One region of the Nostoc sp. DedQUE02 genome, then DNA from elsewhere that is predicted to be linked to it. Evidence: predicted binding sites of a transcription regulator. Region 1 holds the regulator's gene; the other holds the start of a gene.

Region 1 (3,431 bases):
ATATAGAATTTGTCCGGTAATCCCACTGGACAAATCACTACACAAGAAAGCCGCAGCGTTGCCTACTTCTAGCTGAGTGACGGTGCGTCGTAGGGGAGCTACTTCTTCTACATGATGAATCATATCCAAAATTCCACCCACTGCTGAAGATGCCAAAGTGCGGATGGGGCCTGCTGAGATGGCATTCACGCGGATATTTTGTGGCCCTAGTTCAGCAGCCAGGTAACGCACACTCATTTCTAAACCCGCTTTAGCAATTCCCATAACGTTGTAGTTGGGGATTGCTCTGACACCACCTAAATATGTCAGAGTGACGATACTACCTCCCTCTGTCATCAAAGGTTTCGCTGCACCACTTAATTGCACTAGTGAGTAAGTACTAATTTCTAAGGCGGTGTTGAAACCAGAACGAGAGGTTTGGCTAAAATCTCCAGTTAAATCGTCTTTGCTGGCAAAAGCCAGACAATGGATGAGAATATCTAATTTTCCCCACTGATCGCGGATTGTTTCAAAGGTAGATTTAATTTGGTCTTCATCTTGGACATTGCAGGGAAGAAATAAGCTGGGATTGAGGGGTTCTACCAATTCCGCAACTTTTTTCTCCATTTTGCCGCGTTCATCCGGCAGGTAGGTAATACCCAGGTTTGCTCCAGCTTTGTGAAGTTGTTGGGCAATGCCCCAGGCGATCGAGCGGTTATTGGCAATACCTGTAACAAGGGCATTTTTTCCAGTCAGATTTAGCATATCAATTGTTAATGCGATCAATCATTAGGAGCATACTAGAATCTGAGGCTAATTTATCTTTGTTTTATACAGGATTTGCAAAAATGAATATTGCTAAGAGTGTTTCCTGTGACAAAAATCTTGATTTTTCCTAAAGATATTCTCAAGATATCTTTATTTGTTCTTCAAAAAACCTTTTAAATACAGCTATTGGAACTACTTATCAACAATTAGTAGCTGAAAGGATCAACAATTATGTATCATTATAAACAAAGAGTTATGAAGAGATTAGTTGGAGTATAGGAAAGTACAGAAAGGTTGACGGTGCTTTATTCATTTTTCGGGTGTATTCTTAGGTAATCAGTTTTTGTTTTTCCGGCATTGGGTAGGGGAAGGGAGATGATCGTGACACAAGATAAAGCCCTAGCAAATGTTTTTCGTCAGATGGCGACCGGGGCGTTTCCGCCAGTTGTGGAAACGTTTGAACGCAATAAAACGATCTTTTTTCCTGGCGATCCTGCCGAACGAGTTTATTTTCTTTTGAAAGGTGCTGTTAAACTTTCCAGGGTGTACGAGGCAGGAGAGGAAATAACGGTAGCGTTGCTGCGAGAAAACAGTGTTTTTGGTGTATTGTCATTGCTGACAGGAAATAAATCGGATCGGTTTTACCATGCGGTTGCATTTACGCCTGCGGAATTACTGTCAGCACCAATTGAACAAGTAGAGGTAGCACTCAAGGAAAATCCAGAATTATCAATGTTAATGCTGCGAGGTCTGTCTTCGCGCATTTTACAGACAGAGATGATGATTGAAACTCTTGCTCACCGAGATATGGGTTCTAGATTGGTGAGTTTTTTGTTAATTCTTTGTCGGGATTTTGGCGTTCCTTGTGCAGATGGAATCACTATTGATTTGAAGTTATCTCATCAAGCGATCGCAGAAGCAATTGGTTCAACTCGTGTTACCGTTACCAGGTTACTGGGAGATTTGCGTGAAAAAAAGATGATTTCTATCCACAAAAAGAAGATTACTGTGCATAAACCTGTTACCTTAAGTAGGCAATTCACATAAAAAAAATTGGAGAAAGGGGAGTTGGCGCGTGTTGTATTTTGCAAGATGACACTAATAGCTAGAGGTAAATCTAAAATTGAATAATTTCAGCTATTGCCAATTTCCACTTCTTTCCAGACAATGCTTAAAAGTAGTAGGCTGTATCTGGAAGGATTTCGGTAGCTAAAGATGACCACCGGATACATCCTCATCGCAGCAATTTTGATTTTGGGAGGCGTAATTGCCACCGTGGGCGATCGCATCGGCACACGAGTTGGCAAAGCCCGCCTCTCACTTTTTAAGCTTCGTCCAAAAAACACCGCAGTACTAGTAACAATTTTTACTGGTGGTTTGATTTCAGCATCAACTTTAGGGATTTTATTCGCTGCCGACGAAGGCTTGCGTAAAGGAGTCTTTGAGTTAGAAGATATTCAAACAGACCTGAGACACAAGCGGGAACAGCTAAAAACCGCAGAAACTCAGAAAAGTCAGGTAGAAGGTGAGCTAAACCAAGCAAGAATTGCCCAAGCAAAGGCCCAACAAGATTTACAAGCAATTAATCAGTCCTTACAGGCAGCAAATGCCAAACAAAGACAAACACAAGCTCAGTTAAACCGCACCATCAGTCAACAAGCTCAAACCCAAACTCAACTCCAACGCACTCAAGGTCAACTAGATCGGGTTGTAACTCAATACCAAAAAGCCATAGCTGAATTGCAAAGCGTTTACGACCAGAGGAAGGCACTACAGGCGGCAGTTGAACTATTGAAGACAGAACGTCAAAGACTCTATGCAGAAGCGAAAAAAGCCATTGACGAAGCCAAAACAGCAATTGAAAAACGCGATCGCGAACTTGCTAACCGTCAAGAAGCCATAGAAGCGCGCGATCAAAAAATTTCCCAACTAGATCAACTAATTCAAAAGCGGAATGTAGAAGTTGCAGCACGAGAGCAAGTGATTGCCAAACGCGAATCGCGTCTCAAAGAATTAGAAGCACAACAGGAGGAATTAGAACAAGAAGTTGCCAGACTGGAAAAATATTATCAGTCCTACCGCGACCTGCGTTTGGGTAAGCTGGCCTTAGTTCGTGGTCAAGTTCTGTCTGCTGCTGTCGTTCGTGTTACCCAACCTGCTGCTGCTCGTCAGGCAGTGGTACAACTTTTACAAGAAGCCAATCGCAACGCCAACCTCGAATTAAGCGAACCTGGTGCAAATTCTGCCAACGTAGAGCTACTGCGTGTTACCCAGGATCGGGTCGATCAACTGAGCAAGCAGATTAGCGATGGTCAAGAATACGTGGTACGAATTTTCTCGGCTGGTAATTATGTCAGGGGAGAAAAGCAGATAGAATTTTTTGCCGATACAGCGCGGAATCAACTGGTTTTTTCGGGAGGTGCGGTGCTGGCCACGACTACTGCCGATTCCAAAAGCATGACATCGTATCAGTTACAGCAACGCCTGGAAATACTAATTTCTGCTTCTCAATTTCGGGCCCGTAATGCCGGAATTGTCGAAAATGTGCAAGTAGAGGGGACTTTTCTCCGCTTTGTCAGCCAACTAAGACAGTATAATCAACCCTTGGAGATCAAAGCGATTGCAGCAGAGGACACTTATACAGCCGGGCCATTGAGAGTAAAATTAGTGGCAATAGTCAACGG
Region 2 (3,431 bases), on a different contig from region 1:
AGTGTTCTGTCTTGAGAAAGGTGTGTTTTTTCAGGTGAGACAACCTGAAGCCAGATGATTTTAGCTGTCAAAGTAGATTTGGGAAGATTTTTCTAGTTTTGGGAAAAAATAACTAATATTGTCAGCAAAAGCAAATATAAATTTTTAAAACAGTAGCTTATGTTACAGAATTTTTGTTATAGTAGTCTCAAGAAAACAAAAACTATATATTCACAAAATAGAGAGGGCTATAGTTATGTCTATCGCAGATAAATCTCGTGCGTTAATGGCGCGTGAACATCAACAAGTCAAGAATCGCCAACAATCAATGCTGATGCGGGCTGCACAAGAACTTGGTCTTCCTGAAGAAGCATCCCACTACTGGAACCCGATTCAAGGGAAGGTTGATGCTAACACTCGGATGATTTATGGGCCGAGTCATGCTTCCATGAGCTAAAGGTTAGGGTTGATTTCTGAGTGAATGTCTCAACTGATAACTCTGGAAAAAAAAGCCACCCTTTAATTTAGGGTGGCAAAACCTGTTAATTTTAATTAGATGCGGACTTAATTAAGCATCGTAGTAGAGGTAAAACTCGTAGGGATGAGGACGTAGCTGCAACTGCTTGACTTCATTGCCTAGCTTGTAATCAATCCAATTTTCGATAAAGTCTTCCGTGAAGACGCCTGATTCTGTCAAGAAGGCGTGATCTTTTTCTAGTGCTTGCAGAGCTAGTTCTAAAGAACCTGGAGTTGAAGGAACCTTTGCCAGTTCTTCTGGAGAGAGTTCATAGATATTCTTATCTAAGGGTTCACCAGGATGGATTTTGTTCTTGATGCCATCGAGACCAGCACAAAGCATTGCAGCAAATGCCAAATAGGGGTTAGAAGTGGCATCTGGACAACGGAATTCCAAACGTTTGGCTTTGGGGTTAGTACCAGATAAAGGAATACGGATAGAAGCAGAACGATTCCCTTGGGAGTAAGCCAAGTTAACAGGAGCTTCATAACCAGGTACTAGGCGCTTGTATGAGTTGGTGCTAGGGTTGGTGATTGCCAACAGAGCTGGTGCGTGTTTGAGAAGACCACCAATGTAGTACAAGCCCATATCGCTCAAACCAGCATACTTATCACCTGCAAATAGAGGTTGTCCGTCTTTCCAAATGGACTGGTGACAGTGCATTCCCGAACCGTTATCGCCAAAAATTGGTTTGGGCATGAAGGTAACGGTTTTGCCGTATTTTTTGGCAACGTTCTTGATGACATATTTGTAAATCATCAACCAGTCAGCCGCTTCGATCAACTTACCAAAACGAAAACCTAGTTCGCACTGACCACCAGTAGCAACTTCGTGGTGATGTTTTTCAATAGGTACACCTAATTGTGCCATCGTCAACAGCATCTCTGTACGGATATCTTGGAAAGAATCCGTCGGTGAAACTGGGAAGTAACCTTCTTTGAAGCGAGGTTTGTATCCCAAGTTGGGTTTGTTATCTGTACCAGCTTTACCGGAATTCCAAGCACCTTCTTCGGAGTCTAAGAAGTAGTAGCCTTCGTTGGCGGTTTGGGCAAACCTAGCATTGTCAAAGATAAAGAACTCAGCTTCAGGGCCAAAGAAAGCTGTATCACCAAGACCAGTGGAAACCAGGTAATCTATAGCTTTTTGGGCAATAACGCGTGGGCAACGGTTGTACCATTCACCCGTGCGGGGTTCTTTGATACTACAAATTATACTTAGTGTTGGCACTTCCATGAAGGGGTCGATCCAAGCAGTGTTGGGGTCGAGTACCATCGTCATGTCCGATTCGTTGATCGCTTTCCAACCCCGGATGCTGGAACCGTCAAACGGTACGCCATCAGTGAATGCAGTCTCATCGATTTGGTTCTGGTACAGTGTGAGGTGCTGCCAAGTCCCTACTGTATCGATGAATTTGAGATCGATCAGCTGAATTTTTTGGTCTTGGATCAATTTCAAGACTTCTTGTGGTGTTGTCATTGTTACTCCTTCTCTACCAATTTCCTAAAGTAAACCAGAATATTACATTGCATCCTAACCCTGCCGATCTCAATCAGGCCGTGACACACCAGAAATATCTTAAATACTAGACATTAGCTGATTTTGTAGCTTGTGCTACAGATATCTGGATTATCAGGTTATATTAACCTTTCGGCGATCATCTGTACAAAACTGGAAAGTTCATCATATAGGGGTCAACTTTGGCATAGAATCCATAGATAGTGGATAGATTGTTTTTGTGCCGAATCTATTTTTAATAGCACAAAACTTTGCTGGTGCATAAGTGCAGCCAAATAAATATCAAACCATAAATAGCAAAGATTGGGAGAAGAAGGAATGCGCGATGCGGTAACAAGTTTAATTAAGAATTATGACCTAGCTGGTCGTTATTTTGACCGGAATGCGATCGATAGCCTGAAGTCTTACTTTGATAGTGGTACAGCAAGAGTACAAGCAGCTGCGGCGATAAATTCTAATGCGGCTGGACTTGTCAAGCAAGCTGGTTTACAGTTATTTGAAGAACTGCCAGAATTGATTCGCCCTGGTGGAAATGCTTATACAACTCGTCGTTATGCAGCTTGTCTGCGCGATATGGACTACTATCTGCGCTACGCCACTTATGCACTGGTTGCTGGGAACACCAATGTGTTGGATGAACGAGTGCTGCAAGGGCTGCGGGAAACTTACAATTCTTTAGGAGTACCTATTGGCCCTACGGTTCGCGGTATCCAGATTCTCAAGGAGCTAATTAAGGAGCAAGTAGCAGCAGCAGGTGTGGTTAATAGTGCTTTTGTAGATGAACCATTCGATCACATCACACGCGAGTTGAGCGAGATAGATATTTAGGATCTAGTCCTGGGACTAGGAATCGTAGAACTATACAAACAAAGTTCACATAAGTGGACTTAAGAGATATCGCACTTTGGCTTTATTGGCAAGGTGCGTTTACTTTTCTTAATACAAAAAATTATTTGTTGTATGACAAATTAATTGGTATTACAACGAGCATAACTACTGAGAAAATTTTATACCTGCTCTTATAATGTTTATTATTGATATAAATAATTGTTGGCAATAGTTCTATGAGTATTAATGATATAGAATTTCTGCATGGTGCAGCTTTTCTTCGACTCCTCAAAGGAACATCTTATATCTCTATCACTTATTTATCTTATATTCATTCATCTCTCTATACTATAAAAAGTTCAAATAAAGAATCAGCTATCCTATTTAAAATATCAAAGTCATTGACTTGGAGCGAAACCACTACGAAGTGTTACACATTGGCTGGGATGGAGTGCGCCGCGTACATGGTTCGGTGGTACATATAGATATTATTAATGATAAAGTGTGGATTCAATATGATGGTACTTCCCAGCCAGTTGCAGAGGCATTATTAGAAACGGGTATTTTGCGCGAAGATATTGTCTTGGGTTTC

What was found. The regulator NtcA, encoded in region 1, controls nitrogen genes in cyanobacteria. The targets are predictions, from matches to a motif close to TNTGTANNNNNNNNTACANA.
Region 2: the regulator NtcA is predicted to act here: its motif matches at 2,095-2,114, upstream of glnA (type I glutamate--ammonia ligase).

The regions. Positions count from the first base shown of each region.
Region 1 is NZ_JAVRBY020000026.1:51,947-55,377, forward strand. Features, by position in the region: gene fabI (enoyl-ACP reductase FabI) at 1-744, opposite strand, end outside; gene ntcA (global nitrogen regulator NtcA) at 1,123-1,794, shown strand; gene RMX98_RS19785 (DUF3084 domain-containing protein) at 1,963-3,431, shown strand, end outside.
Region 2 is NZ_JAVRBY020000020.1:98,357-101,787, reverse strand. Features, by position in the region: gene RMX98_RS17435 (hypothetical protein) at 236-436, shown strand; gene glnA (type I glutamate--ammonia ligase) at 548-1,972, opposite strand; gene apcB (allophycocyanin subunit beta) at 2,330-2,839, shown strand; gene RMX98_RS17420 (XisI protein) at 3,267-3,431, shown strand, end outside.